One region of the Pseudoalteromonas sp. CnMc7-15 genome, then DNA from elsewhere that is predicted to be linked to it. Evidence: predicted binding sites of a transcription regulator. Region 1 holds the regulator's gene; the other holds the start of a gene.

Region 1 (15,802 bases):
CCACCTCTTGTGCCTGTAAGCTAGAAGTGGCGGCCAAGAGTACGGCAGTTAAAACAATGAACAGCTTACGCATAATCATTACTCGCTACTTTGATTAAATAAAAACTGGCCGATAAGCTCTTCTAAAACCAAGGCTGATTTGGTGTCAGTGATCATATCGCCATCCTTGAGCGCTTTCGTTTGTACGCCAAATACAGCATCTATCGAAAGCTCATCCTCGCTTTGTGCCTGCGCCACTTCATTGCCTAAACAACTTTGCTGTGCCGAGTCACTCGCTATGACCGGGGAAATACCCAAATACTGCTCGCCGAGTATGCCCGAGGTTAATATCGATACCGATGTGGCATCGGAAAACTTACACTCATATTGGTTGTCGATGGCCATTTCAACCACAGGAACAAATTCACTGGGGTGCACTTGGATGCCCTCAACACGGCCAACCACAACGCCACCGACTTTAATCGGAGCGCGTGTTTTCAACGATCCTATATTTTCAAACTTAGCCTGCAATGAATAAGTGCCATTACTACCAGCTAATCCCGCATTGGCGACCTTTAAAGCCAGAATTGCCAGCGCCGCCACACCAAGAGTGACAAAGAAGCCGACTAAAATTTCAATTTTTCTCGAATTCATGGTGTTAATCCTTTAGCCGCCAAACATTACGGCGGTCAAAATAAAATCGAAGCCAAGAACGGCTAATGATGAATGCACAACGGTTTCTGTGGTCGCTTTACTGATCCCCTCAGAGGTCGGGATACAGTCATAGCCTTTGTATAGGGCTATCCAGGTTACCAACAAGGCGAAGACAAAGCTTTTAATCAGGCCGTTGAGAACGTCTTTTTCGAACGACACTTGCGCTTGCATAATAGACCAGAAGCTGCCCCTATCTACGCCAAGCCAATCTACGCCCACTAAATGTGCGCCGATGATGGCAATAGCAGAGAAGATCAGCGCAAGCAGCGGCATACTAATCATGCCGGCCCAAAAGCGTGGTGAAATGACGCGCTTTAGCGGGTCTACAGCCATCATTTCTAAACTCGTTAACTGCTCGGTGGCTTTCATTAAGCCTATTTCGGCGGTTAACGCGCTGCCAGCGCGACCAGCAAATAACAGCGCCGTCACCACCGGCCCTAGTTCGCGTAATAGGCTCAAAGCAACCAGGGGCCCCAAGCTATCTTCAGCGCCGTAATCAACTAATACGGTATAGCCTTGCAGAGCTAAGACCATGCCAATGAACAGCCCTGACACCAAAATAATAATCAGTGACTGAAAACCCACCATATACAGCTGTCGAATTAATAAGGGCGTGCCTTTGCGCACATTAGGAACACTAATTAAGGCACCCAGCAACATCTGTGTAGCGCGCCCCATCGACGCGAAACGGCTTAGACTTTTATGTCCAAGGCGTTGCCACAAATTAAGCAGCGACTGCATCATGACAACAACTCCTGTTCATAAGGCTCAGCATCAAAGTGGAAAGGCACTGGCCCATCAGACAGCCCTTGCAAAAATTGCTGCACTAAGGGCGATTCATGTTCACGCATTTGTGCCGGGCTGCCACTGCCAATCACCCCTTTGTCGGCGAGAATAATCACGTGGTCGGCGATACTCAACACCTCTTGCACATCGTGGGTAACAATCAAAGAAGACAACCCTAACACTTCGTTGAGTGATTTAATTAGCCGCACTAACACGCCCATTGAGATGGGGTCTTGTCCGGCGAAAGGCTCATCATACATGATAAACTCAGGGTCTAAGGCTATCGCGCGAGCCAAAGCAGCGCGGCGTGCCATCCCCCCGGACAACTCAGCAGGCATTAAATCTTTTGCGCCACGTAAGCCAACCGCTTGTAGTTTCATTAACACCACCAAGCGAATTAACTCCTCACTGAGTTCAGTGTGCTCTCTAAGAGGAAAGGCGATATTGTCATACACCGACATATCGGTAAACAGCGCACCACTTTGAAACAACATGCTCATTTTTGTTCGCGCTTGATAAAGCGCCGAACGTGACATGCTTGGAATGCTATTGCCTTGAAATAAAATATCGCCCGAATCGGGCTTTAATTGCCCGCCAATCAGCCTGAGCAAAGTGGTTTTGCCTATACCACTTGGGCCCATAACAGCAGTGATCTTCCCTTTCGGAATGGTAAAGTCCATATTTTGATAGATAACACGCTCTCCGCGCGAGAAGGTAACATCCTTGATTTCTACTATTGGTTGCGACAAGTCGCTCTCCCGCTCATTTCTATCATTAGACCTCGCATTTTAAAGTTTTTTTACGCTGAGGGAAAAAAGATTCTGTAAATTTTTGTAAGCCCATTCAAATTCCTGCTCAGTGGAACACCTAAACACACGGTTTTCTTACACAAACACAGCCCAGTTTGTTACTATCAGCGCCAAGGTTTCACTTACATCAATGGCTCATTAATCATGCTCACCTCTTTCGCCATTCTAGTTGCTGGTTTTGTCGCCCTAGTATGGAGTGCGGATCGTTTTGTTTATGGCGCAGCTGCGCTGGCACGCAACTTAGGGGTGCCAGCCCTAATCATCGGTTTGACTGTGGTCGCAATGGGGTCGTCGGCACCAGAGATGATGGTATCAGCTTCTGCGGCACTGGCAGATAAAACCGATACTGCTGTCGGCAACGCTGTTGGTTCAAACATTACCAATATTCTCTTGGTGTTAGGTATTACTGCTTTGCTACGCCCACTTTCAGTGTCCTCCATTACACTAAAGCGCGAAATGCCCATTGTGCTCGTGGTGTCACTGATTGCATGGTATATGTTTACCGATAATTATTTCTCTCAGCTTGAGGGATGGCTATTGGCGGGCGGTTTTGTCACCTTTATCGTTTTTTTGATTGTTATTTCACGCAATCAAAAAAGTAATGATGACGATCCCTTGGTGAGTGAAGTCTGTGATGAAATACCCAGTGGGGTGAGCACCAAGTCCGCACTGATTTGGTTAATTATCGGGATGGCGATGCTGCCCATCAGTTCGCATTTTATTGTCGACTCAGCAGTGGATATAGCCCAGTATTTTGGCCTTTCTGATTTAGTCATTGGGCTTACCATCATCGCCATTGGCACTAGTTTACCGGAACTTGCTGCTTGTGTGGCTGGGGTGCTGAAAAATGAAGACGACTTAGCACTGGGCAACATTGTCGGCTCGAATCTATTTAATATTCTCGCTGTCCTATCCATCGCCGGTATTTTAAACCCATCGGTTATCGACCCCTCCGCCGCTAACCGTGATGCATTAATTATGATTGCGGCAACGGTGGTGCTTATTGCCATGAGTTTGAACTTTCGTGGCGCGCGGCGTATCAACAGAATCGAGGGCGGCTTTTTACTAGTCGCATTTTTTGCCTACCAAGGATATATTTTTAGTCAGTTAGCCTAGAGTAATAGTATGAGCCAAAGCTTTATTGCCACCGCACAACGGGTTTTAGAAATAGAACAAACCGCTTTGCAGGAGTTACATCAGTATTTAGACGCACAATTTATTCAAGCGTGCGAGATGATCATGGCTTGTAGCGGCCGAGTCATCGTTATTGGCATGGGTAAATCAGGACATGTTGGTAATAAAATTGCCGCGACCCTAGCAAGTACCGGCACTCCAGCGTTTTTTGTGCACCCAGGTGAGGCCAGCCATGGTGATTTAGGCATGATCACTGAAAATGACATCGTTATGCTCATTTCTAACTCTGGCGAAACGCACGAAATTGTGAGCATTATTCCGGTAATTAAACGTATTGGCGCGCCCATGATTGCCATGACCGGCAATCCTCAATCAAGTATGGCGACCTTAGCTGATGCCCATATTTGCATTAAAGTATCGCAAGAAGCTTGCCCACTGGGTTTAGCCCCCACCGCAAGCACGACCGCAACCTTGGCAATGGGCGATGCACTCGCTGTTGCTTTATTAGAAGCCAAAGGCTTTACCGCCGATGACTTTGCCCTCTCCCACCCCGGCGGTAGCTTAGGTAAACGTTTATTACTGACCTTGAATGATGTTATGCATAGCGGCGATGACGTGCCACGCAGTCACCAATCACAAAGCATTAAAGAAGCCTTGTTAGAAATCTCAAGCAAAGGCTTAGGAATGACCGCTGTTGTCGATGATAATGAGCGACTGGTAGGGCTATTTACCGATGGCGATTTACGCCGTGTATTGGAGCAGCGAGTGGATATTCACAACACCGCGCTGATTGAAGTAATGACTCCAAACTGCACCACAGCCGATGCTCATATGCTGGCGGCGGAAGCACTGAAAATTATGGAGCAAAAACGCATTAATGGACTCATTGTGACCGATCACGAGCAACGTCCCATTGGCGCGCTGAATACGCAAGACTTATTGCGCGCGGGGGTGATTTAGTGTTGTTTTCAGAATTATACCAAGCCATAGACGAAGGCGCATGGCAACGTGCACAGCGCACTCGATTGTTAATTTGCGATATTGATGGCGTGTTTTCAGATGGCCGTATTTATTTAGGCAATCAAGGCGAGGAATTAAAGGCCTTTAATACCAAAGATGGGTTCGGCATTAAAGCGTTGCTCAATGCGGGTGTTGAAGTTGCTGTTATCACCGGGCGACAATCACAGATAGTACAAACGCGAATGCAAAGCCTGGGTGTCCCCCACATTTATCAAGGTAAAGAGAATAAGCTCGAAGCCTATGCACAGTTAAAACGCACATTAAACCTAAGCGATGAGCAAATAGCCTACATTGGTGATGATGGCCCTGATTTACCGGTGATGGAGCAAGTCGGGTTCGCCGTAGCGGTTAACGACGCTCACCCACTGGTTAAGCGAATAGCCCATTACAGTACCTTGCTACCAGGGGGTTTTGGTGCTGTGCGTGAGCTCACAGATTTGCTGATGCTGGCCCAAGGACACAGCCTGGGAACACAGGGAAGTAGCACATGAACGCAGCGAGAGCGCTCATATCACTGCTATTTATCGTCGCGATGGCGTGGCTTTGGTACCCTTATTTTATGAAGTCGACAGATGATGGTGTCGCTCAGCAAGACCATATTGCCACACCCGACTATATCGCAACTGGGCTAAGTCAGACTAGTTATAACGATCAGGGTGAGTTAAGCCACACCGTTTATGCTGAGGAAATGGAGCTGTATCAAGAGCTCGGGTTTACACATTTCACCAAGCCGGTATTTACCTTATATGGTGAAACAGAAAATTGGCAGGTAAACGCCGATGAAGCGACTTTATACAACAACAACATTTTGATCTTGGAAAATAACGTCACCGCCACCAACTTAAAAGAAGGGGCGATGATTGAGAAGGTCAGCGCTGAGGCCATTCAAGTTGATATAGATAGCCAGCGCATGGAGTCCGAGCAGGCTGTAGTATTAAGTGGCCCGAATATGAAGATCACCGGGCAAGGCTTGAAAGCAGACCTCAATACAGAGATAGTTGAATTAACAGAACATACGCGAACAATATATTATGACCAATAAAATCAGTGCATTAATTACATCCATCGCAATTGGCTTGTGCTCTGCCAGCGCTACTGCTGAGCAAATCACCGCCAAGGAAGTGTTAATTGATGCCGACAAACAACAAGCACTGATCAAAGAAAATATCACTATTTTTGATAAGAACGTGCATATTGTTCACGGCAAACGGGAAATAAAAGCTGACCGCCTTGAGGCTCACCGTCGTCCAGAATTGGGTGATAACAAGCAATTGCTCGTAGCCACCGGCTCACCAGCTGTGTACACCGAAGTGATGGAAGATGGCACCGAGATTTCTGCACAGGCGCTGGAAATTCGTTATGACGTCGCCTCTGAGACCCTTAAAATTCAAGGTGATGCTAAGATTGCCATGGCCGACCAGCATATCGTTGCCGAAACCATAAGCTATGATATTGCCAAACAGCTGATCACCGCCGAAAAAGATGAAAACTCCAGCACACGAGTGCGCACAACATTAACACCACAAAGTGACGATACGCCGGAGAAAGAGCAATAATGGCGACTCTTAAAGCACAAAAATTAGCGAAAAGCTATAAAGGCCGGGAGGTCGTCAAAAGTGTGGGCTTAGAAGTACAAGCAGGTAGTATCGTCGGCTTGCTCGGCCCTAATGGAGCCGGTAAGACAACTACTTTTTACATGATAGTTGGCTTAGTACCCAGTGATAAAGGCACCATCAGTATTGATGATGAGGATATCACCTTGATGCCGATGCACTCTCGTGCGCGCTTAGGTATTGGTTATTTACCGCAGGAATCATCTATTTTTCGAAAGCTGACAGTTTTTCAAAATTTGATGGCCATCCTAGAAACCCGCAAGGGCTTAAGCAAAGCAGAGCGTGAAAGCGAGCTTGAGGGCCTACTTGATGAGTTTAATATACAGCACATTCGAGACTCACAAGGAATGGCGTTATCTGGTGGCGAACGTCGCCGGGTAGAAATAGCGCGAGCATTGGCGGCAAACCCCAAGTTTATCTTGTTGGATGAACCTTTTGCTGGTGTCGACCCTATTTCAGTGTTAGATATAAAGAAAATCATAGAGCATCTGCGCAATCGTGGCATTGGTGTATTAATCACCGACCACAATGTGCGAGAGACCCTAGACGTATGTGAAACCGCATACATTGTTTCCCATGGCGAGCTCATTGCTTCTGGCACTCCAGAGCAAGTTCTTGCCGATCAAACGGTTCGCGACGTCTATTTGGGTGAGCAGTTTAGATTATAACGATTAAAGGATTGTTAGAGATACATGAGGCAATCATTACAGCTGCGCCTAGGCCAGCAATTAACAATGACCCCACAATTGCAGCAAGCGATTCGCCTGTTGCAGCTCAGTACTTTGGATCTCCAACAAGAAATTCAAGAGGCGTTGGACGCCAACCCATTACTTGAAGTTGAAGAAGACAATTACGCCGACAATAACGACAACCAAGAGCAAAAAGAGTCGACGTCCGACAACCAAAATAACGATACCGCCGAGACGGCCAGCGCCAGTAAGGATGAAGTTGAAAGTGCTGATGCCATGAACAACGAGTCCATCAGTGAAGACTTGCCCATGGATGTGTCTTGGGATGAGTATATTAGTGCGGCTCCCGTTGCCTCCTCTGGGCCTATGCCAGAAGATGAGTCTATCTACCAAGGCGAAACCACCGAGTCGTTACACGATTATTTAATGTGGCAGCTGCAATTAACACCTTTTAGTGCCACCGACGAGGCCATCGCCACAGCCATCATTGAAGCCATCAATGACAACGGCATTTTAACAGTCAGTTGTGAAGATCTGCTGGAAAGCTTGAATCATGATGAACAAGACGATGGTATCGAGCTCGATGAAATTGAAGCCGTTCTTAAGCGTATCCAACTCTTTGATCCAGTAGGAATTGGTGCGCGTTCTTTACAAGAGTGCTTGTTGATCCAGCTCAAGCAATTTGACCCACAAACCCCTTGGCTTGAAGAGACCAAAGAGGTAGTTTGTAACTATATTGATTTGCTTGGTAGTCGTGACTATCGCACCTTGATGAAAAAGACTAAGCTTAAAGAAGCGCAGTTAAAAGAGGTGATGACACTGATACACAGTTTAAATCCGACTCCTGCAGCCACGATTGTGCGAGAGCAGTCAGAGTATGTGATTCCAGATGTATCAGTGAAGAAAGTTAAAGGCCGCTGGGTGGTTGAATTAAACCCAGATAGTATGCCTAAGATCCGCGTTAACGATCACTATGCATCAATGTCGCGAAGCTGTAAGTCGCAAAGTGATAGTCAATTTATTCGCTCGCATTTACAAGAAGCGAAATGGTTTATAAAGAGCTTGGAACAACGCAATGATACGCTACTTAAAGTAACTAATTGCATTGTTCAACAACAACAGGCATTCTTTGAACATGGTGAAGAGGCAATGAAGCCAATGGTGCTTAATGACGTTGCCGAAATGGTGGAAATGCATGAGTCAACGATTTCCCGTGTGACCACCCAAAAGTATATGCATACACCACGGGGTATTTTTGAGCTGAAGTACTTTTTCTCCAGCCATGTTACAACCGAAAACGGAGGTGAATGCTCGTCCACAGCGATTCGAGCATTGATCAAAAAGCTAGTAGCTGCGGAGAATCCTGCTAAACCGTTGAGTGATAGCAAGATTGCCGACGTACTAGCCGAGCAAGGAATTAAAGTGGCTCGGCGCACGATTGCTAAATATCGTGAATCGCTAGCCATTCCACCGTCAAATCAGCGTAAAAGTTTGATATAGACGTTAGACAAGAAGGAAAATGCTTATGCAATTAAATCTTACCGGTCGTCACGTAGAAATCACTGATTCTCTTCGCAACTATGTGAATAGCAAATTTGCAAAATTAGAGCGTCACTTTGACCATATAAATAATGTGCATGTCATTCTTGATATTGAAAAACTAACACAAAAAGCAGAAGCTACTCTTCACGTTAACGGTGGTGAACTGTTCGCAACCGCAGAGCACCAGGATATGTATGCGGCGATCGACGGCTTAATTGATAAGCTCGACCGTCAAGTGATTAAACATAAAGAGAAATTATCTCGTCACTAACATGAACCTAGATTCACTCTTTACCAAGGACTGCAGCAAAGCTGCGGTCCTTTTTAATAGCAAAAAAAGAATGCTGGAGTACCTCTCTCAGGTGGCTCATCAGCACAGTCCTCACCTCAGCGAGCAATCGGTACTTGATGCTTTGCTAACCCGCGAAAAGCTGGGCAGTACTGGCATCGGCAAAGGCGTTGCTATTCCACATGGCCGTCTCGATGGTATCGACAGTACGATTGCCATTGTTGTAACCAATCGCGAAGCCATTAACTTTGATGCCATTGATAACCGTCCAGTGGATATCTTTGTCGCACTTTTAGTGCCGGCTAATGAGACTGAACAACACCTGAAGACCTTAGCGACAATTGCTGATAAACTAAAAGACAAACAACTGTGTAAACAACTGCGCTCAGCCAGCAGCGATCAAGAGCTTTATCAATTGATCGCCGACTAATGCGCGCCGTATTAGTTCATGGTGTGGTTTAAATGTGCGTCTTGGGGTAAAACAAGGAGTTGTCGGATGGAACTTATCATTGTCAGTGGTCGCTCGGGTTCTGGAAAATCAGTCGCGTTACGGGTGCTCGAAGACCTTGGGTACTACTGCGTAGATAACATCCCGGTTATTTTACTCCCCTCTTTGGTGCGCAGTGTTTCGGCAAATTATGACAAAATTGCCGTCAGTATCGACGTGCGCAATTTGCCCAAAGAACAGCATGAATTTAACGACATTCTCGCTTACCTGCCTGAGTTTGCTAAGCCTTCGCTGTTTTACCTTGATAGTGACGAACAAACGTTGATTAAGCGTTTCTCTGAAACTCGTCGACTACACCCCTTATCCATGCAAAATATGACGTTGGATGTCGCTATTCGTGAAGAGAAGCAGCTTCTTGATGTACTCATCTCCCACGCCGACTTTATTATTGATACAACTGAGCTCAGTGTTCACCAGCTGGCGGAGATGATCCGTGAAAAAGTGCTGGGTAAAAAAGACAAGCAATTACTGATCACTTTTGAGTCTTTTGGGTTTAAACATGGCATTCCAAAAAATGCTGATTATGTGTTTGATGTGCGGTTTCTCCCCAATCCCCATTGGGAACCTGAACTAAAGGCGCTCACAGGGTTAGACCAACCCGTTCAAGATTATCTAGCCAGTCACTCAATCGTGCAAAAGTTCACTTGGCAGATCCAAACTTTTGTTCAAACTTGGTTACCCCACCTAGAGCGTAATAACCGTAGTTATTTAACCATTGCTATTGGCTGTACAGGGGGTCAACACCGCTCAGTGTACCTTGCCCAAACTTTGGGAGAGCGCTTTTTAGATACTTATCCGAACGTGAAAATTCGCCATCGAGAGCAGGAAAAATAGTGATGGTTGAAGGTACTTTTATTATTCAAAACAAGTTAGGCCTACATGCTCGTGCAGCCTCACAATTGGCGCAACTGGCGATGAATTTTGATGCCGAAATAATGCTATATCAAGGCGATAAGAGCGCACAGGCCGACAGTGTCTTGGCTTTACTGCTCCTTGAGAGCGGCAAAGGTAAGGAAGTGCGCGTGCAGTGTGAAGGCCCTGATGCCGACGCCGCGTTGGCAGCTATCGGGGCGCTCATTGCAGAAAAGTTCCACGAACAAGAATAACCCTTAGGCATTTACTTTTGCTATCATTGATTTAGTTAGGTTAAACTAATCAACGGCTTGTAAGCGCTTGCTTGCACGCTATTTCCCACCCCATTTTTTGTATTTAAGGGATGCCTATGCCAGAAGCCTATGAACAAGATTACCCGCTGCAACAACTTCAAGAAGTCACCGAAGCTCTTAATAGCGGCCAGTTTGTTCATGTACGCAGGCTTCTCGCCAAAACTGCGCCCTGTGATACCGCATTATTATTAGAATCATCGCCCCATAAGACACGTTCTAAACTATGGGCGCTCGTCGACCCTGATGTCCAAGGTGATGTACTTGAAGAGCTCTCTGAAGATGTACGCCTGAGCATTATCTCACGCATGGAGCCTGAGCATATCGCCGCAGCGACAGAGGACATGGACGATGATGACTTAGGGGAAGTATTACGAAGCTTACCAGAGCCCGTTTATAAAGACGTTATTGAGGCGATGGATATCCAAGATAGAGACCGTGCAACTACGGCTCTGTCTTACCAGGAGCGCTCAGCTGGGGCGCTGATGAATACCGATACAGTGACTATCCGTCCCGATGTCTCTGTTGATGTGGTGCTGCGCTACTTACGCCTCAAAGGCGAGTTACCTGAAGGCACCGATGAGCTCTACGTAGTCGATAAAAATAACTGCTTTTTAGGCTCAATGCCATTGAGCTCTTTGCTAACCACCATGCCAGATGCCATCGTGCGCGACATCATGGATGAAGAGTGTGAATCTATTCCAATCACCATGGATGAGTCTGAAGTGGCGCAGCTGTTCGAGCGTCACAACTGGATTTCGGCCCCTGTGGTCGACGATCAGGCGCACTTACTTGGGCGTATTACCATTGATGATATCGTCGATGTTATCCGTGAAGACGCTGAACACAGTTTACTGAGCTTAGCCGGTCTAGATGATGAAGAAGATACCTTTGCACCGGTATTTAAAAGTACTCAGCGGCGCTCCGTTTGGCTTGGAGTAAATTTATTGACCGCGATGCTGGCCGCATTTGTGGCGAGCTTTTTCGAAACCACCTTAGGTATCTTGCCATTTTTAGCCGTGCTCAATGGTATTGTGCCGTCAATGGGGGGCGTGGCCGGATCACAAACGCTGACCTTGGTTATTCGAGGCCTCGCACTTGGCCATATTAACGCCACCAACCAGAAATTTATACTGACCAAAGAGCTCGCCATCGGTGCCTTGAATGGGGTACTGTGGGCTTTGCTTATCGGTAGCGCCATCGCGCTTTGGAAATGGGATTTAACAATCGGTTTAGTGATCGCCTTTGCGATGTTTATGAATCTCCTCGCTGCGGGTATTGCTGGTGCGGTTATTCCCCTAATTCTGAAGAGAATGAATATCGATCCGGCGCTCGCCGGTAATGTAGTGCTGACCACAGTTACCGACATCGTAGGTATCTTCGCATTCCTTGGAACCGCGACTTGGTTCCTTATTTAACGCCGTCCAATAATGTAGATAGCGTGAATAAGGCCAGGGAAGTAGCCTAGTAGGGTTAGTAAAATATTAAGCCAAAAGTGCATCCCTAAACCCACCTGCAAAAATACACCTAGTGGGGGAATAAGAATTGAGAAAATGATTCTAATAATGTCCATGATTGCTCCGCTAATTAAGCCTGCTTGTAGATAAAGGAAAGCCCAGCAACGCTGGGCCTTCTACCGAGAACTTACAACTAATTATTCAGCCATTACTCGCAGTTCATCGTTTACTTCACGAACATCTTCTGTGTTTTCAGCGATTTTAATCGCAAGGTCACGCTCGGCTTCGCTATCTACGTTGCCTTTAAGCGTAACGACACCTTGGTCGGTATCAACATCAATGTCAGTGCCAGCAACTTCTGAATCAAACAGTAGACGGGTAGTGATTACCGTCGAGATCTTAGCGTCGGTTAAATCGCTGCCAGTATCTCCTGCATCATCATTGTGGCTCATACCTTCTTCGTTGTTCATAACCGTTAGCTGGTTTTCTACATCGTTTACACCATCTAGGCTAACTACCAGCTCTTCGGCCAACTCTTTATCGACCTCGCTGTCTACTTTACCTGTGAGCATAACCTTGCCATTTTTCACATCAGTGTTGATGTCAAAGTTGTTCAGGTTGCCATTCAGTAGCAGCACAGTTTCAGCTTTACCATCAATCCATGCATCTTTACTCTCGTTCTGCCAATCATTTGCTTGGGCAGTGAAGGCAGTAGAACCAAGTACAGCTGCAGCTACGATTGTCTTAGTGAACGTTTTCATAATGTCGTCTCCTTACTATTGCTTGTGACGCTTTAAGTGTTGCGAATCCCTTGCCAACTTTATTTTATCAATAAAATCAAGAGTATAAATAACGTGTTCAGCAAGCATTTAGGTACAACCTTACCTAAGTTACACACCTCAGTGAAAAAATTTCCGAAAAGCGAACAATCAAGAGATTTACGTTCATTTAGTGTTTATTTTGCAACTTTTAGCAGCATTTAAGTCTATAGATCGTTATTTCTCTGTGCTGGAATATCAGATCCGTATTCAACAAACTCCACTTCAAAACCAGCTGGGTCTTTAAAGTACACGTTGCGACGATAAGGATTTTCAGGGCCCACTTTATCAACTTCGAAGCCCGCGTCTTGGAGTCGTTGAATGACGCCATCAAGATCTTCTGTGACATAAGCAAAGTGTGCTAAACCAACTTGATGGCCGCTGAGATCACGGTTGTCACCAATGCCATTGTCACTAAAAGCAAGGTAGTGGTAATCATCGCCAAAATGCACCCAAGTACGCGGCTTCCCCGACCATAACCCCTCGCCTTGACTGCGCACCCGCCAATGTGGAAAAGCGGCACGATAAAAGTTGAGGGCTTGGTTGATGTCATTCACGACTAGGTTTACATGCTCTAAATACATAACGTTCTCCCGAAGATGATTTATTATTTCAGGGACTAAGGTATTTCCTCAACTTAAGTTGAGGTAAAGCACTTTTTAGAATTTATTTAAAAAAGCCTAGAGAGGGGCTCTAGGCTTTATCGTGTTACTTGAGCTACTGCCCCGCAACTTGCATTTGTTCAATTAACACCGAACCGGTTAACACCCCGCCGCGAGGGTCGACATCACCGCCAATGCCAGCAACGCCTTTAAACATCGAGCTAAGGTTGCCAGCAATGGTAATCTCACTGACTGGGTATTGGATCTCACCATTTTCAACCCAAAATCCGGCCGCCCCGCGCGAGTAATCGCCGGTGACAGTATTGACGCCTTGCCCCATCAACTCGGTCACTAGCAGACCTTTACCCATTTGTTTAAGCAAAGCGTGCAAATCATCATGGGTTTGCTGTACCAACCAGTTATGAATACCGCCGGCGTGGCCTGTGGCGGTCATACCCATTTTGCGAGCGGCATAACTGGCTAATAAATAGGTCTGCAGTTCGCCACCGTGAATAATCTCACGATCTTGCGTTTTAACGCCCTCCGCATCAAAGGGTGAAGAAGCAAAACCTTTGGCTAGATGCGGACGCTCACTAATATTAACAATATCACTGAAAACTTGGGTATTAAGACTATCGAGCAAGAAGCTCGACTTACGATAAAGCGCACCGCCGCCAATGGCCGACACTAAATGCCCAAACAGAGAATTAGCCACATCGGCACGAAAGATCACCGGCACCTTCATGGTTCCTAGTTTTTGGCTATTAAGCCGAGCAAGCGTTTCTTGCGCCGCTTCCAGGCCGACGTCTTTCGCCGCTTTTAAGCCTGCTTGCTCACGCGATACGGTATAGGCAGCATCGCGCTGCATCTGCTCACCTTGTTGGCCAATGACCATAGTGCTGATGCTATGGCGAGTGCGGGGGTAGCCTGCCAACATACCGTGACTGTTACCGTACACACGCAGCCCTTGGTGGCTACTAAAGCTGGCACCATCAGAGTTGACGATGCGTTCATCAAGGTTTAACGCCGCCTGCTCTGCCTCTTGGCAGATTTCAATGCCCTGCTCTGGGGTCACCTGCCACGGGTGGTACAAGTCTAAATCCGGCGGGCTTTGCTCTAATAACTCAGCATCAGCAAGGCCATTACATGGGTCTTCTGAAGTGTACTTGGCGATTTCAATGGCTTTTTCCACCACCGAACGCAGCGCACTGGGGCTTAAATCTGTGGTTGATGCTGAGCCTTTTTTATTACCTACATAAATGCTCACACCCAAACCACCGTCTTGGTTAAACTCGATGGTTTCTACCTCACCGAGACGAGTGCCTACAGAGAGTCCAGAAGTACGTGACATAGCGGCTTCCGCAGCCGTTGCACCGAGCTTCTTAGCTTGGGCAAGCACCTCGCTTACGGCCTCTTTGACTTCATCGATTTGGCTATAAATCGCTGCCGATTCATTTTCTTGCATAATGGCTTTCACAGTTGGTGAATATTGATCTAAGCGTACCACAAAGCATCTGCGCATTTTAGTGATATAATGGCTGCAAAGAGCATTAATCGAGCATGTTATGGCTAAGAGCAAACAACCTGAAGAAGAGATTATTTACGTTTCCAAAAGCGAGCTAAAACGCGATGCCATGGAGTTTCATGAGCTGGGTGTAGAAATCGCCAACCTCTCAAAAAAAGCGCGTGAAAAACTACCATTGAGTAATGAGCTTGTGGAGGCGATGAACTTAGCCGACCGCCTGAAAGAGAAAAAAGACGCCTATCGTCGCCATCTCAATTACATCGCCAAAACCTTGCGCGGCACCGATAATGTCGAAGACATTCATCAAGCTATGGCCATTATCACCAATAAGAACAATCAAAAAGATGTGGTGATAAACCAAATAGAGCAAATTCGAGATGAGCTAATCGCTGAAGGTGATAGCCGCTTAAATCCTCTGCTTGAGCAATATCCGCAGCTTGACCGCCAGCGCATGCGACAAATTATTCGCCAAGCAAGCAAAGAGGTAAAGCAAGAGAAACCCGGAAAGTCTCACAAAGAGCTATTTCAAATCCTCAAAGAGTTAATGCTTTAGCAGGGTTTCGGTTACCAGCTTTAAGTTGGAAAAAAACAGCGCTCTTGCGCTGTTTTTTCTTTTGAGGATGTTTAAGCGGTACCACCGACGGTGAGTTGGTCGATTTTCAAAGAGGGCTGCCCCACTCCTACCGGGACACTCTGTCCATCCTTACCACAAATACCCACGCCTTTATCTAGCGCTAGATCATTGCCTACCATAGATATTTGCTTCATTACCTCTGGGCCATTACCAATCAGCGTGGCACCTTTGATAGGTGTGGTGATTTTGCCATTTTCAATTAAGTAGGCTTCCGAGGCTGAGAACACAAATTTGCCAGAGGTGATATCCACTTGGCCACCGCCAAAGTTTGGCGCGTAAATGCCTTTGTCTACTGAGCTGATGATCTCTTCTTGGCTATGCTCGCCACCGAGCATATAGGTATTAGTCATACGTGGCATAGGCAAGTGTGCATAGGACTCACGACGGCCGTTTCCAGTAGGCGCTACTCCCATCAATTTAGCGTTGTGCTTATCTTGCATATAGCCCTTTAGGACACCCTGTTCAATAAGTACGTTATAACCACCCGGTGTGCCTTCATCATCGATATTTAATGACCCAC
Region 2 (15,802 bases), on a different contig from region 1:
TTGCCCTTCGCTGACGGGCAGTAAGAAGTCACCAGCATTAATTTCACGCTTCACATCGTTAACAAACACAGAGGCTGGCACACCGTTATCGAAGTCTCCCGAGCGGAACGCACGCGCAGTAGCAACAAGCTTCACCTCGTAGCCAAGCACTTCTTCTGTTTGTGGGTCAATGTAAGGATCATCTTTGTGGTAAATAGCGTAGTTACGGTTACGTTCTAAATCGCCTTTAACGTAAAGAATGTGGCCTTTAGTTGGGCGCTTAACGTTCTCGTTAGCACCTAACACATAGGGCTGAGCCGCTATTTGCTCTTCACTTAGCGCCTGTTCATAGGTTAAAAATGGACGCAATAGCTCTAAAGAAATAGTTGGAATAGCGCTATCACTCTTCATGGTTTTGCGACCATGGGGAGTTAGTTTTTGATAGTTTTCTGGACGCTCCATCACTAAGCGAGGTCGACCCTGAGCGTCATACACAAGGTATAACGTATCACCCGGATATATAAGGTGAGGGTTATCAATTTGTGGATTCATTTGCCACAGCTCTGGCCATAACCAAGGCTTGTCCAAATAAATAGCAGAGATATCCCATAACGTATCTCCCTTTTCTACCACATACTGCTCAGGGGCATTTTCTTTTACCGTTAGAACATCTGCTAATGATGGAAAAGCAGCCGCAAGTGCTAATACGGCAGCCGATAGCTGTTTTATCATTGTAATGAGCTTCCTCAAGCTTGTTTTATTATAATTATTACCCAATAACCTGTTAAAGGTGCACACGAATGGCTAAAATAAAAACATAACACAATACCCGATATTTAGCACAATTTTTAATAAGGTAGCTATGGCACTTTTAGAAGTACTTCGATTCCCTGATGAACGTTTGCGCACAGTCGCTCAACCAGTAACCGATATTAACGATGATGTTCGCACCATCGTCAAAGACATGTTAGAGACCATGTACGATGAAAATGGTATTGGTCTTGCGGCCACCCAGGTTGATATTCATCAGCGTATCGTCGTCATCGATGTTTCCGACGAGCGCGACCAGCCGTTGGTTCTTATTAATCCTGAGATTACTCATAAAGACGGCTCTACGGTCAGTGAAGAGGGTTGTCTATCCGTTCCAAACTCCTATGCGAAGGTTGATCGCGCTGAAACGGTGACAGTAAAAGCCCTGAATGAACAAGGTGAAGAGTTCAGCCTTGACGCCGACGGTTTACTGGCCATTTGCATTCAACATGAATTAGACCACCTACTAGGTAAGCTATTCATTGATTACTTATCTCCTTTGAAGCGCCAACGTATTCGCAAGAAGCTTGAAAAAGAAGCGCGTCTTGCCGCAAAAGCTCAGTAACAAGGATAAACAGTGACTCAAGCTCTTCGCATCGTATTTGCCGGTACGCCGGATTTTGCCGCCCGCCATTTGCAGGCACTTATTGACTCAGAACATGAGGTGGTTGGCGTGTACAGCCAACCTGATCGCCCCGCAGGTAGAGGAAAAAAGCTCAAGGCCAGTGAGGTTAAAACGCTTGCTTTAGAGCATAACTTACCTGTTTATCAGCCAACTTCTCTAAAAGACGAGCAGGCACAACAGCAACTTGCAGAGCTAAACGCCGACGTTATGGTGGTAGTTGCGTACGGGTTGTTATTGCCAAAAGCGATTTTAACAACCCCCAGATTAGGTTGCCTCAATGTCCACGGCTCCATTTTACCTCGCTGGCGAGGCGCAGCCCCTATTCAGCGCGCTATCTGGGCTGGCGATAAGGAAACGGGCATCACTATTATGCAAATGGATGAAGGTCTTGATACTGGCGATATGCTGAGTATTGCTCGTTGCCCTATCGCAGCTGATGAAACCTCAGCTTCATTGTACGCCAAGCTTGCGCAGCTAGGCCCTTCAGCGTTAATTGATACCTTAGCCAAGCTCTCTACCATAGAGCCAGAGCCCCAAGACGATGCTCAAGCAAACTACGCTAAAAAATTATCTAAAGAAGAGGCGGAGTTAGACTGGCAGCTTGATGCCGAGCAATTAGCTCGCAACGTGAGAGCCTTTAACCCATGGCCTATTTGTTTTACCAAGATGCAAGGCAATACCGTCAAGGTATGGCAAGCCGACGTTGTTACCGAGCAAGGTGCACCAGGGCAAATATTGCGGGCCGATAAAAACGGTATTGTGGTCGCCTGCACCAACCATGCTCTGTGCATTACCGAGCTTCAACCGCCAGGTAAAAAACCCATGTCCGCCCAAGACTTTTTAAACGGCCGAGCCGATTGGGTCAGTGTGGGTAGCACCTTGGCACATATTGCAGGCGAAACCCATGAGTAATGTTCGCGCCCAAGCGGCGCACACACTCTATCACGTCGTCGATCGCGGGGTTTCTCTCTCGGCAGCTCTGCCCCGCTACAGCCGGGACCTCAATCCAAAAGATAAGGCTTTGATGCAGCAGATCTGTTATGGCGTCTTACGCTACCTGCCAAGCCTAGAGTTTTATTGTCAGCAACTGCTGGATGAGCCCCTCAAAGGTAAACGTCGTGTCTATCAGTTTTTACTCTATGTTGGCCTGTATCAATTAATACATATGCGTGTTCCCGAGCATGCCGCAGTGGGTGAAACCGTTAATGCACTCAAAGCGATGCGCGCACCAGGCCTGAAAGGCCTAGTTAACGCCGTATTACGGAGTTTTCAGCGCCAACGCGATGAGCTCGAAGCCGCAGCAACACAGATCGATGCTTGTAAATATAATCACCCAGGCTGGTTATTAAAAAAACTTAAGCGCGACTACCCAGAACATTGGCACACCATTGTTGCCCAAAACCAGGCGCAAGCGCCCATGTGGTTACGCGTGAATCAACGTCAGTATACTTGCGAGCAATATGCGCACCTGCTCAGCAAACAAGGTATCGAGTACAGTCAATTTGCCGATTACCAAGATGCAATAAAGCTTAAAAAAGCAGTGGATGTGCAGAAACTACCAGAGTTTTTCGCAGGGGCAAGCTCTGTCCAAGATGCAGCTGCTCAGCAAGCCGCGAGGCTGCTTGGCGCACAAGATGGTGAATATGTGCTCGACGCCTGCGCCGCGCCGGGCGGCAAAACCTGCCACATACTTGAGTTGGCCGATGCAAAAGTGATGGCACTTGACTGTGATGCCGAACGCCTAGACAAAGTGCGCGCTAACTTACAGCGATTACATCTTGATGCCGAACTTGTTTGCGCCCAAGCACAAGACACAGAGTCATGGTGGCAAGGTCAGCAATTTGATCGCATTTTATTGGATGTTCCCTGCTCAGCAACAGGGGTGATACGCCGTCATCCTGATATTAAATGGTTAAGACGACACTCTGATATTGACGAGCTCGCTAAGCTACAGGGACAAATCCTTGATGCTATTTGGCCATTATTGAAGCCGGGCGGAACTTTACTTTATGCAACTTGTTCGGTGCTATCAGAAGAAAATCAAGAGCAGATGAAAGCCTTCTTCACACGCCATCGTGATGCTCAGCATAGCCCACTGCACGAGCAAGACTCTATAGCTCAACCAGGGTGGCAATTATTACCTGGCGACACCGATGGCTTCTATTACGCAAAAATAATAAAACAGTGATATAGCAATGAAAATTATCATCTTAGGCGCGGGGCAAGTCGGCGGAACACTGGCTGAAAACCTTGTCGGCGAGCAGAACGAAATCACCGTTGTCGACATTGATGGCGATCGCTTGCGCGAGCTACAGGACAAATATGACCTGCAAGGAGTCACTGGGCACAGTGCTCACCCCGATATTTTGCGCAAGGCCGGCGCTGAAGATGCTGATATGATTATTGCCGTCACCAGCTCCGATGAAGTCAATATGGTGGCCTGCCAAGTGGCCTACAGTATTTTTAATACCCCCACCAAGATTGCCCGTATTCGCTCGGAGCAATACCTGCGCTATCGTCAGCAGTTGTTCCATAATGACGATTTGCCGGTGGACCACTATATCGCTCCTGAGCAACTTGTTACCAAGTACATCCGCCGCCTTATTGATTATCCGGGCGCCTTACAAGTGCTGCAATTTGCCGATGGCAAGTTGTCTCTGGTCGCAGTCAAAGCCTACTATGGCGGTTTACTCGTTGGTTATGCGCTATCAGCATTGAAAGAACACATTCCCAATGTAGAGACTCGTGTTGCTGCAATTTACCGCCAAGGCAAGGCTATCAAACCCTTGGGCACCACAGTGATCGAAGCCGACGATGAGATCTTCTTTATTGCCGCAACCAAGCATATTCGTGCGGTAATGAGTGAACTGCAAAAGCTTGAGCGTTCTTATAAGAAGATCATGATCGCCGGTGGCGGTAACATTGGTGCTGGCTTGGCCCGCTCGTTGGAAAAAAACCATAGCGTTAAGCTGCTGGAGCGTAACCCACAACGAGCTGAGCAACTATCTGAAATGCTCGATGATACTGTGGTTTTTTGTGGTGATGCGTCTGATCAGGAGCTGCTATCAGAAGAGCATATTGAGCAAGTCGATGTATTCATTGCAGTGACCAATGACGACGAAGCCAATATTATGTCAGCGATGTTGGCAAAACGTATGGGGGCGCAAAAAACCATGGTGCTCATTCAACGTGGCGCCTATGTTGACTTGGTGCAAGGCGGCGAAATTGACATTGCTATTTCACCACAGCAAGCGACCATTTCAGCCCTGCTGACTCACGTAAGACGCGGTGACATCGTCAATGTTTACTCGTTACGTAAAGGCGCGGCAGAGGCAATTGAAGCCGTAGCCCATGGTGATGAGAACACCTCTAAAGTGGTAGGCAGAGCTATCTCTGAAATTAAACTACCTGCAGGGACGACTATTGGCGCTATCGTGCGCAATGATGACGTACTGATAGCCCATGATGATACAGTGATCCAAAGTGGTGACCATGTCATTATGTTCTTGATAGATAAAAAGCACATTCATGTGGTTGAGAAGCTCTTCCAGGTCAGCGCAATGTTTCTGTAAAACATAAAAAAGCAGCCTTAGTGGGTGGACTAAGACTGCTTTTGCGTTGCTCTAATGGGTCTGGGTATTTACTCAGCGTGAGCAAATTCTTCCTTAGATAGCTCGCCATTTCCATCAATATCAAGCTCATCAAATTTAGTTAGAATCGCTGCATCTGCACTTGCCTCTTCCTTGCTGATGCTGCCATTACCGTCGACATCCAATGTATCAAAAGTAGAACCTGCGATAGCTGTTGCAGAAGAAGCCAAAATCGCCATAGCAAGTAGTGTGTTAGTCGTTTTCATCACGCTCTCCTCTTAGTTGGCGTTAAATTACTCAGCTTTTGCGAATTCTTTTTCGCTCAGCTCACCGTCTTTATTGGCGTCCAAATCCTTGAACTGCTGCATTAGCTCTGGATACTTAGACGCTTCTTCCATGCTGATAGCGCCATTGCTATCTACGTCTACACTGTTAAAGTCCATATCCAATGCGAATGCTGATGATGCGCTTACTAAACCTACGATAGCGACTGCTTTTGTCGAATTTTTCATAATGTATCCTCTTTACTGTGTGGTGTTGTCCGGTGTTGCGCAGTCGTTACTGCGCTTTAGCAAATTCTTGCTCAGATAACTCACCGTTCATGTCAGTATCCAAGTCTTTAAATTGACTCATAAGCTCAGGATACTTAGACGCCTCTTCCATACTGATAGCGCCGTTGCCGTCGGCATCGATAGTGTTGAAATCTGCATCCAGTGCGAAAGCTGAAGATGCGCCTACAAGTGCCATTAATGCGACTGTGTGTTTCATGGTTTTCATAACTTGCTCCTTACCTTGTTTGGTAAATAATTGGGTTACTCGGCTTTTTCGAACTCTGCTTTTGAGAGCTCACCGTTGCCATCTGTATCGAGTTGATCGAACTGCTCCATTAGAGCGGCATCGACAGAGGCCTCTTGAACACTGATAGCGCCATTGCCGTCGGCATCAAGTGCGTTAAAATCTGCTGCAAATACAGCGCTTGATGCAGCTAAAGTGACAAATGCGATTGTTGACGTCATACCTTTCATAACAAATCCCTCTTAATGGAAATAAAGTGCGTGAGAAAGAGCGAATAGCGCTTAAGCTTGCTCGAACTCTTCTTTTGAAAGCTCACCGTTACCATCGGTATCTAGCTTGTCGAAGTGCTTGCTAAGCTCTGCATCCACTGCTGCTTCTTGCTTGCTGATAGCGCCATTGCCGTCTGCATCTAAAGTAGAGAAATCTGCTGCAAATGCTGCGCTTGAAGCTGCTAAAGTGATAAGTGCTAAAGTTGAAGTCATGCGTTTCATAATAAGTATCCTTCTGGACTGAAAACTAAAATCTGAAATTGATGTTTAAACTAAGCGCTTAAGCTTGTTCAAACTCTTCTTTTGACAGCTCACCGTTACCATCGGTATCTAGTTTGTCGAAGTGCTTGCTAAGCTCTGCATCCACTGCTGCTTCTTGCTTGCTGATAGCGCCATTGCCGTCTGCATCTAAAGTTGAGAAATCTGCTGCAAATGCTGCGCTTGAAGCTGCTAAAGTGATAAGTGCTAAAGTTGAAGTCATGCGTTTCATAATAAGTATCCTTCTGGACTGAAAACTAAAATCTGAAATCTGAAATTAATGTTTAAACTAAGCGCTTAAGCTTGTTCAAACTCTTCTTTTGACAGCTCACCGTTACCATCGGTATCTAGCTTGTCGAAGTGTTTGCTAAGCTCTGCATCCACTGCTGCTTCTTGCTTGCTGATAGCGCCATTGCCGTCTGCATCTAAAGTAGAGAAATCTGCTGCAAACGCTGCGCTTGAAGCTGCTAAAGTGATAAGTGCTAAAGTTGAAGTCATGCGTTTCATAATCAATATCCTTCTTTACTTGTTGAAATCTGTGTCAGTAACGTTCTGTGCTAATTGCTACTGCGTTTTAAACTCACCCTGACTATTACAAGTCCGATGCCAACATTAAAAAAGCATTATTTATCATGGAGATATATGTAAGTAAGGGGAGTTAAGGGCCATTACACTATGTTTTTCTGTTGCTCTTTTGCGACACAGTTCAGGCTTAAAAGATAATATCTATATTTTTCAAAAGGTTATTTTGCAACTTCTCACCTTGAATTCAGCCAATTACCTGCCTGGATTGCGCTGAAGGTGACTTTTAACTGAATGAAAGTGTAATGCCATCATTCTCATAAATTATTTTTTATGTTTATTTATATAAAATTCAACAACTTATAATTTAAATAACTATTTGTAAGGGGATTTTTATTGAGCCCCGACTGCACACCAAGCGCTGTGTTGCTTTTTAGCAACAACGCATCTTTGGTTCAGTAAAGAGATGGAATTTAGGACAAAAAGAAATACAGAAGAGATAAAAAACAATTGAGTGCCTACGCTAGGCATCCACGCCTCAACGCCACTCAACGAATGACGTTAAGTCACCGCCACGAGATAGAAAAGGGAGAGCATGGTGGCAGGAATTCATCCTGAAGCGACGCCCGGCTCAGGCATCCACGCCTTCGCGTTCGGCCCTCAACGAGTGACGTTAAGTCACTCGCAGTCGCAAGCGACCGTGCCTCACCCACGCCAGAATGTTGGGGTAAACAGCACGAGGAGAGTAAATATCTCTAACCGGCCAAAGACCATTGCCAATGTCAGGATCCACTTTGCGCTATCACTAATGTCACCATAGTGAGCGGCTACTTCACCCAAGCCTGGACCCAGGTTATTAAGGCAGGCGGCGGTCGCCGAGAAGGCAGTGATATTATCTAGCCCCGTCCCCATCAAGCTGATCATAATAATTACAAACACCAAGGCATAGGCAGAGAAAAAGCCCCATACCGCCTCCACAACCTTATCTGGCAGGGCTTTACGACCTAGCTTAATCGAATAGATGGCGCGCGGGTGGACCAAGCGGTTAAGCTCCCGGATACCTTGTAAGTACAACAAAAACACCCTCACTACTTTCATTCCCCCGCCTGTGGAGCCCGCACAGCCACCAATGAAACTGGAAAAGATCAGCAGCATAGGTAGAAACAGCGGCCAAGCGGAGAAGTTATCGGTCGCAAAACCGGCGGTGGTACTGATGGAAACGGCCTGAAACATCGCCTGGTCGAGCGTTTCATCACCATTGGCGTAAATGTTATTAGAGGAAAGCACTGCGAAACAGATAATGATGAGTGCCACTTGAATCAGAAAAAATGCTTTAAACTCAGGGTCGCGCAAATAAACTTTACCACTACGACTGGCCACTGCTGCGTAGTGCAGTGAAAAGTTGATTGCAGCAATTAGCAAAAACACCACACAGATCAGGTTAATCACGGGGCTATCAAAGTGCCCCATCGACGCATCATAGGTAGAGAAACCACCAATGGCTATGGTTGAAAAGGCATGACAAATCGCATCAAACCAATTCATTCCCGCAACCCAATAAGCCAGCGTGCAAGTTAAGGTAAGCGACACATAGATATACCACAGGTGTTTTGCCGTATCGGCAATTCGTGGTGTCATTTTTGAATCTTTCACCGGCCCTGGCGTCTCAGCACGGTACAGCTGCATCCCACCCACACCAAGCATAGGGAGCACGGCAACGGCAAGTACGATGATCCCCATACCGCCCAGCCATTGTAATTGCTGGCGATAGAAAAGCACCGACTTAGGTAAGTACTCTATGCCCGTCAATACGGTCGCACCGGTAGTGGTCAGCCCAGAAAACGCCTCAAATACAGCGTCTGCCATCGATAACTTGGGCGCATCTAGAAAAATCAGCGGTAAAGATGCGAACGAGCCCAGCACCAGCCAAAACAACACCACAATTAAAAAGCCTTCCCGAGCCTTTAAATCTCCATGCTCATTACGGTTGGGGTAGTAGGCAATTAAGCCAGCAATGACGCTAAAGACAAAAGCGAGAATAAAAGGTAAGCCGCCGCCATCTTTGTATATTAGTGAGACCAAGGCTGGCGGCACCATAGTGATGCTGAATAACGCCACCAGCTGGCCCAGTATTTTTATTATCGTGCGGTATTGCATCTAGCGCATCGCCGTGACTTTTGTTTGCATGTTATTGTCTTACTGTTTTATTTTTAACTCAACAGTACCGTGGCTTAAATCAAAGATATCTTTTATCGCTGCATCGCTTTGGCGCTCATCAATACATATCTGCCAACGAATGGCGCTATCATATTGCTTCTCAATATCAAGGACTTGATAGTGAGTTTGCAACCTTTGCTCTATGACTCCCTGTAGAGCATAGTCACTGTCGCCAATGAGTACCACACTAGGCACCTTAACCTGGGTAACTAGTTGCGCCAGCGCGTTATTAAGCGTACCACCATAGGCACGAACCAACCCACCGGTCCCAAGCTTAATACCACCGAAGTAACGCGTTGTCACAGCACAAATTTCGCCAAGGCCACTGCCTTGAAGTACATTCAGCATTGGTTTGCCAGCAGTCCCATTGGGCTCGCCATCATCGGAAAAGCCATACACATGGCTGCCTCCTGGAGCCCCTGCTACATGAGCCCAACAGTTATGGCGGGCATCGGGGTAACGGCGATTAATATCGGCGATAAAGTCTTTTGCCGCACTAATATCCGGCGTGTGCGCCACATGTACAATAAAGGTGCTCTTTTTGATTTCTTCTTCGTAACTTAAGGGCTCACTAGGGTATGAGTATTCAGACATAACGGCAGGATCATTGATAGCAAACTGCGGAGCACTTAGGCCCCGCAGTGAATGGGTGGTTAATCGAGCTCTAGCTCGCGAGTCATATTCTCAAGGCTGTCTTCGTGAACAATGATATTGTCCTCAATACGAATACCACCGAAAGGCTTAAGTTCTGCGACCTTGTCCCAATTAATATGCTGATTATTATCTGTCGCTGCTAAATCACCGAGCAAGGAATCAATAAAGTACAACCCAGGTTCAATGGTAAATACTTGATTCGCTTCAATCTTACGGGTGCAACGCAGGAATGGGTGACCTTCAGGCGGCTCTTGGTGTGCGCCCTGCTCGTCAGCCATAAAACCACCCACATCATGTACTTGTAAACCAATATGATGGCCTAAACCATGTGGGAAGAACGTTGAGGTAATGCCTTTGGCAACAATCTCATCGGCCGATAAGTTGACGATGTTAAAGTCACTCAGTATTTGCGCCACACGTTGGTGACAATCAAGGTGTAACTCACCATATAACTTGCCAGGCGCCAACTGGTTACATAGTGCAATTTGGTGCTGCTTCATGGTGGCAACAAGCTCAGCAAATTCCCCTTCACCAGTAAAGTCATAGGTTCGAGTAATATCGGCTGCGTAACCATTGAAGTTGGCGCCAGCGTCAATCAAAAAAGAACGATGGGTAGCAGGAGCAACACGATCAAAGTGCGTGTAGTGCAAAATGGCGCAGTTTTCATTTAGCGCCACAATGTTGCCGTAAGGTGTGTCATTTTCGCTGTGTTGGGTCGCTAACAGATAGGCTTGTTGAATTTCAAATTCGGACTTGCCTTGAAAAAACGCATCTCGCGCAGCTTTGTGACCTTGTACGGCGATTTTATTCGCCTCACGCATACAAGCAAGTTCGTACTGCGTTTTGTAGGCACGGTGGTAATGATAAAAGTTCATTACCGGCTCCGGATTCATCAGCTCAAAACCCAAAGCTTGAGCGACTTCCAAGTATTCGCCAATATATGCAAATCGCGCCTTATCATAGGGTAGTAACTTTTCTACCTGATCCGGTTTCACCAGCAGTTCAATATCAAAGTAGTCAGCCCAATACTCATTCGGCTCATCGGGGACCTTGTGCCAAAAGTCCACAGGGCGATAGAAAATCAATTTAGGCTTATCGGTGCCGTTCGCGACAATCCAGCAATGTGGGTTATCTATCACTGGCAACCAGGCCTTAAATTGTGGATTCACCTTAAACGGGTAGTACATATCGTCTAAGAACTGGCGCTTCGCTTGGCCAGAATGGAAAACAACGCCGTCTAGGTTTTCGCGTTCGATAATTTCGCGCGTGCGCTTTTGCAAGGTTGCAATATGTTCAGCGTATAACACCGCTAATTTATTCATGTATCACCCACTTTGCTAAATATTATTAACTGCAGTCTATCACAGCCGCCAGCTGTGCGGCTAACCACCTATGCGCATATCAAGAATAGACGCTAGGATGTTTTCGTTTTTGCCTTGTTTAGTAAGGTATACTTGCCGATAAGCAAATACATTTTTGACATAGTCGCGCGTTTCCCGATACGGGATCAATTCAATCCACAGCTCCGCAGGCATAGCTTGATCCGGTAACCATTTACGTACACGGTGATAACCCGCATTGTAAGACGCTGTTGCTAGCACTTGGTTGCCATTAGTTTTACCCTCTAAATACTTGAGGTACTTGGTGCCCAAATTGATATTAGTGCTGGGCTCGTACAAACGCCGTGAAGACACGGTACTACGATTAATGTACTTCGCGGTGCTAGGAAGAAGCTGCATTAAGCCCCGGGCATTGGCCCGAGAGCGAGCATCCGGAGCAAAAGAGCTCTCACGCCGAGCAATAGCAATACTCCAATCCATATCCACCTTGTTGCGGCGGCTATAGCGCTTAAATAAGTCGGTGAATGCATCAGGGAAGCGTAAATCCACGTAATCCCAAGCCTTTATACGCGCCAATGTAAAGATGGTACTGTCATGCCAGCCTTGTTCACCCGCTAATACCGAAGCCGCTAGTTTCTCCGCTTCACTTGACGTATCTATTAGGTAATTCCATTCCCTGCGCGCGCTGGTGTAGCGCTTCAGTTCATGCAAACGTTTGGCGCGTTTGAAGCCTGGCGCCTGAGCCACCTTTTCCTTCAACCCAGGCGGCAACATCAACTGTTTACTATTAAGGTTAACCGGTTGGTCCAAGCGTGCGGCGGCAAGAAAGCCATAATAATCTCGTTGTTGTGCCAGCGGCAGCCATATATCTTGGGCCTCTTGTGCCCGCCCTTGACGAAAATAGCTGTATGCAAGCCAGTATTTATGGCCATTGCTGAGATTGGTTTTATTAGTGAAGTAAGCTGATATCCCTGGCCAATCTTGCTCTCTGAGCATATTCGCCAAATGCCACTGCATTAGCTTTTTATCATGGCCCGCATCGGGCACTTTATTTAACCAAAACTTCGCTTCATCATGCTGTTTTACCGCCAATGCATAAGCAAAGGCATAGTTAATTTCCTGGCGTTGCTCGTCGGTAAAAGTGAACATGTTATCGAGTTTGGTCCATGCTCGAATCGCTAGTTCCGGATCTCGCCATACCAAACGCTTAACGCCATAATGGGCAATTTCCGCTTCTCTGCTGCTTTTGTTTTTGAACCGGTACAAACCTGCTGCAGCACTGGGGTCTTTGCGCACCGCAGAATATAAATCAGCTAAATAACGCTCATTATTCGGTAGCAACGTTTTCAGGTAGCGCAGCAAGTGGTATTCGCCCTCTCGTGCTGCCAACCCTACCCGTTGCCATACCCGTTGTGGAGTTTGCATCCCAGCATCACGCCACTTAGCGAATAAGGAGTCACACTGTTTCGGTTGAGATTGCCCAACCACCCAGAGATCAGCAACTTGCGCTAATATTGCTCGCTCAGGGGCGCCTAGTTGCAATTGAAAATCTAGGTACTGGCACTTTAACTGCGCGTCGCTTGTGGGTTGATAGTTAGCAACAAAGTCGGCTTTTCGCCCTCTTTTAGCTAGGTAATTAAGCCAGGCTCGACGCACCGGCCACTCGAGGGGAGTATTTTGGTACACGCTCAAAAAGCGCTCTATTTCTGTTTGATATTTTAACTGCGGATGGCGTTTATAAAAGGCCATCTCTACATAAGGCTTAAGTGGGTGATCAAGTTGGCTATTGAGGCGCTTAAACTCTTTATAGTTGCCTGACCAGGCCACCTTTTCCGCCTCTAAAAAATCGTCATTGTCACTGGCTAAAGAAGCACTGGAGGCGTGCAGTAGGGATGCAGCCAGTAACACATGTATAAATCGTTTCATGATAATCCTACGTTTTATCGCGCGAAACACAGGTAACGGAATAACACTAAAAATGCTCAAAAAGGCACGTTACCATTATTGGTTCAACGAACCATCTTAACTGTACTACATTAATGGATGAGTTTTGACCTTTAGTAACCGCATCTATACGTGTTTTGGTCGCATCTCGTATCAGCGTTAATTTTTAACCGAATGTAAATTTTAGCCGGAAATTTTCATTGCATTTTCGGATTAAAGACGCGACACTGATCGAAAACCCAACTCATCGTACCAGTTTCACATGAAACAAAGGGAGATACCCATGATATTTCAGAGCGATTCCTTTGTAGTCTCTTTTATAAAGGACCAAATTGCTGAGTTTAAGTTCACTGTACCTGGTTCAGTGAATAAACTATCTCAACAAACCTTAAACGACTGCTTAGAGGCCATCAAAGAATTACGTCAACGTGACGACATTAAAGGCATGGTATTTACCAGCGATAAAGATCACTTCATCGTTGGTGCTGATATTTTTGAATTCCTACCCACTTTCCAAAGACCAGAGCAAGAGCTTGTAAGCTGGATTAAAAACGCAACCGATGTGTTTGATGCTTTAGAAGACTTACCTTTCCCTACTATCAGTGCCATCAATGGCATGGCTCTTGGCGGTGGCTGTGAGTGGGTTCTGGCGACCGATTTCCGTGTTGGTAGCAGCAAAGCTAAAATCGGTTTACCTGAGACCAAACTGGGTATCATGCCAGGCTTTGGTGGCACCGTGCGTTTACCTCGTATCATCGGTGCAGACAATGCCATGACTTGGATCACTACGGGTCAGGAAAACCGTGCCAATGATGCACTAAAAGTAGGCGCACTTGATGCTGTGGTTGCTGATGACGCGCTTGTTGATGCATGTATCAACATGCTGGAGCAAGCCATTGCGGGTAAGCTTGATTGGCAAAAGCGCCGCGCGACAAAACAAGCGCCATTGAAGATGAATAAGGTAGAGCAAGGCATGAGCTTTGCCATGGCCGAAGGCATGGTTATGGGCAAAACTAAAGGCCACTACCCAGCGCCAGTGCTTGCAGTGAAAACCATTAAAGAAGCCGCGAATATGAGTCGCGACGAAGCCATGGCAGTGGAAAATGCCAACTTCGCCAAGCTGGCTAAAACCAATGAAGCTGCTGCGCTTACCGGTATTTTCTTGAACGATCAGTTCATTAAAGGCAAAGCTAAAAAGCAAGCCAAGGGTAGTAGTGTCAGCATCAACCAAGCTGCGGTACTAGGTGCAGGCATTATGGGCGGCGGTATCGCTTACCAGTCAGCCTACAAAGGCACACCTATTGTCATGAAAGACATTAACCAAGATGCTCTCGACTTAGGTATGGGCGAGGCAGCAAAGCTACTTGGTAAAAAAGTAAAACGCGGCCATATGAACATGGATAAGATGGTCGGCGTACTAGGAAAAATAAAACCGACTCTTAACGATGCGGATGTGCAAAGTGCTGATATCGTAGTTGAAGCCGTGGTTGAGAATCCGAAGGTGAAAAAAGCAGTATTAAGCGACCTTGAGAAAACCTTAGGTGACAATGCTGTACTAACATCAAACACGTCGACTATTCGTATTGATGAACTTGCCACAGCGCTAGAGAAACCTGAAAAATTCTGCGGTATGCACTTTTTCAACCCCGTTCCAAAGATGCCTTTGGTAGAGGTGATTCGTGGCGAGAAAACCTCAGAAGATACCGTTAACGCTGTAGTCGACTATGCCCTTAAGCTAGGTAAGTCGCCCATCGTTGTGAATGACTGCCCTGGGTTTTTCGTAAACCGTGTGCTATTCCCCTACTTTGCTGGCTTCAGCAAAATGGTCAGCGAAGGAATCAGCTTCGCAAAAATCGATAAAGTCATGGAAAATGTCTTTGGTTGGCCGATGGGGCCTGCCTACCTACTAGACGTGGTGGGTATTGATACCGCCTTCCATTGCACTGGCGTGATGGCTGAAGGCTTCCCTGAACGTATGGCTCGCCAAGAGAAAGACCCGGTCGCCGTGTTTGCAGAAGCTAAACGCTACGGTCAGAAAAATGGCAAAGGCTTCTACAGCTATGCTCCTGATCGCCGTGGCCGTTTGAAGAAGAGCCATGATGACGAGGCATTAAAGTTACTATCAACGCTGAGCGACAGTGAGAAAGACGTTGATAAGCAGGAAATGATCGACCGCTGTATGGTACCGATGATCAACGAAGTACTGCTTTGCCTACAAGAAAACATCATTGCTTCACCACAAGAAGCAGACATGGCGTTGGTATATGGTATTGGCTTCCCGCCATTCAGAGGCGGTGTATTCCGCTATTTAGACCAAGTCGGCCTGGCTAACTTTGTAGCAACTGCTGATAAGTACGCACACCTTGGTGCGATTTACCAAGTATCTGACCAAACACGTCAATGGGCCGAGCAAGGCCGCGTGTTTTATCAAGTGGAGGGACAATAATCATGAATAATGTTGTCATCGTTGATTGTATTCGTACACCTATGGGCCGCTCAAAAAATGGCGTATTCCGCCACAAGCGTGCTGAGGACCTTAGTGCCCACTTGATGAAAGGCCTATTAGAGCGCAACCCTGCTGTGGATCCTGCGTCAATAGACGACATCTACTGGGGTTGCGTACAGCAAACCTTAGAACAAGGCTTTAACGTCGGCCGTAACGCCGCACTGTTGGCGGGTATTCCACACACAGTGCCAGCAGTCACTGTAAACCGATTATGCGGCTCATCAATGCAAGCGTTACATGATGCGGCACGCGCAATTATGACCGGTGCTGGCGATACTTACCTTATCGGGGGT

What was found. The regulator sigma-54, encoded in region 1, starts transcription at its own class of promoters, with help from an activator protein. The targets are predictions, from matches to a motif close to GTTGGCACGNNNNTNGNNT.
Region 2: a site for sigma-54 is predicted at 6,919-6,937, ahead of MHM95_RS17240 (EF-hand domain-containing protein). Genes of this name have one in related genera too.

Annotation. Positions count from the first base shown of each region.
Region 1 is NZ_JAKRFT010000005.1:300,806-316,607, forward strand. Features, by position in the region: gene MHM95_RS14020 (ABC transporter substrate-binding protein) at 1-73, opposite strand, end outside; gene mlaD (outer membrane lipid asymmetry maintenance protein MlaD) at 79-633, opposite strand; gene mlaE (lipid asymmetry maintenance ABC transporter permease subunit MlaE) at 646-1,425, opposite strand; gene MHM95_RS14035 (ATP-binding cassette domain-containing protein) at 1,434-2,228, opposite strand; gene MHM95_RS14040 (calcium/sodium antiporter) at 2,433-3,404, shown strand; gene MHM95_RS14045 (KpsF/GutQ family sugar-phosphate isomerase) at 3,414-4,382, shown strand; gene kdsC (3-deoxy-manno-octulosonate-8-phosphatase KdsC) at 4,382-4,933, shown strand; gene lptC (LPS export ABC transporter periplasmic protein LptC) at 4,930-5,484, shown strand; gene lptA (lipopolysaccharide transport periplasmic protein LptA) at 5,474-5,998, shown strand; gene lptB (LPS export ABC transporter ATP-binding protein) at 5,998-6,723, shown strand; gene MHM95_RS14070 (RNA polymerase factor sigma-54) at 6,748-8,244, shown strand; gene hpf (ribosome hibernation promoting factor) at 8,270-8,557, shown strand; gene ptsN (PTS IIA-like nitrogen regulatory protein PtsN) at 8,559-9,005, shown strand; gene rapZ (RNase adapter RapZ) at 9,072-9,917, shown strand; gene MHM95_RS14090 (HPr family phosphocarrier protein) at 9,917-10,189, shown strand; gene mgtE (magnesium transporter) at 10,306-11,664, shown strand; gene MHM95_RS14100 (YqaE/Pmp3 family membrane protein) at 11,661-11,819, opposite strand; gene MHM95_RS14105 (BON domain-containing protein) at 11,901-12,464, opposite strand; gene MHM95_RS14110 (VOC family protein) at 12,689-13,105, opposite strand; gene pmbA (metalloprotease PmbA) at 13,239-14,588, opposite strand; gene yjgA (ribosome biogenesis factor YjgA) at 14,689-15,201, shown strand; gene tldD (metalloprotease TldD) at 15,273-15,802, opposite strand, start outside.
Region 2 is NZ_JAKRFT010000007.1:182,470-198,271, reverse strand. Features, by position in the region: gene MHM95_RS17295 (LysM peptidoglycan-binding domain-containing protein) at 1-711, opposite strand, end outside; gene def (peptide deformylase) at 842-1,354, shown strand; gene fmt (methionyl-tRNA formyltransferase) at 1,367-2,326, shown strand; gene rsmB (16S rRNA (cytosine(967)-C(5))-methyltransferase RsmB) at 2,319-3,602, shown strand; gene trkA (Trk system potassium transporter TrkA) at 3,610-4,986, shown strand; gene MHM95_RS17270 (EF-hand domain-containing protein) at 5,055-5,270, opposite strand; gene MHM95_RS17265 (calmodulin) at 5,298-5,516, opposite strand; gene MHM95_RS17260 (calmodulin) at 5,563-5,781, opposite strand; gene MHM95_RS17255 (calmodulin) at 5,817-6,029, opposite strand; gene MHM95_RS17250 (EF-hand domain-containing protein) at 6,081-6,290, opposite strand; gene MHM95_RS17245 (EF-hand domain-containing protein) at 6,349-6,558, opposite strand; gene MHM95_RS17240 (EF-hand domain-containing protein) at 6,624-6,833, opposite strand; gene MHM95_RS17235 (TrkH family potassium uptake protein) at 7,554-9,005, opposite strand; gene MHM95_RS17230 (YigZ family protein) at 9,045-9,659, opposite strand; gene pepQ (Xaa-Pro dipeptidase) at 9,719-11,041, opposite strand; gene MHM95_RS17220 (transglycosylase SLT domain-containing protein) at 11,102-12,985, opposite strand; gene fadB (fatty acid oxidation complex subunit alpha FadB) at 13,287-15,449, shown strand; gene fadA (acetyl-CoA C-acyltransferase FadA) at 15,452-15,802, shown strand, end outside.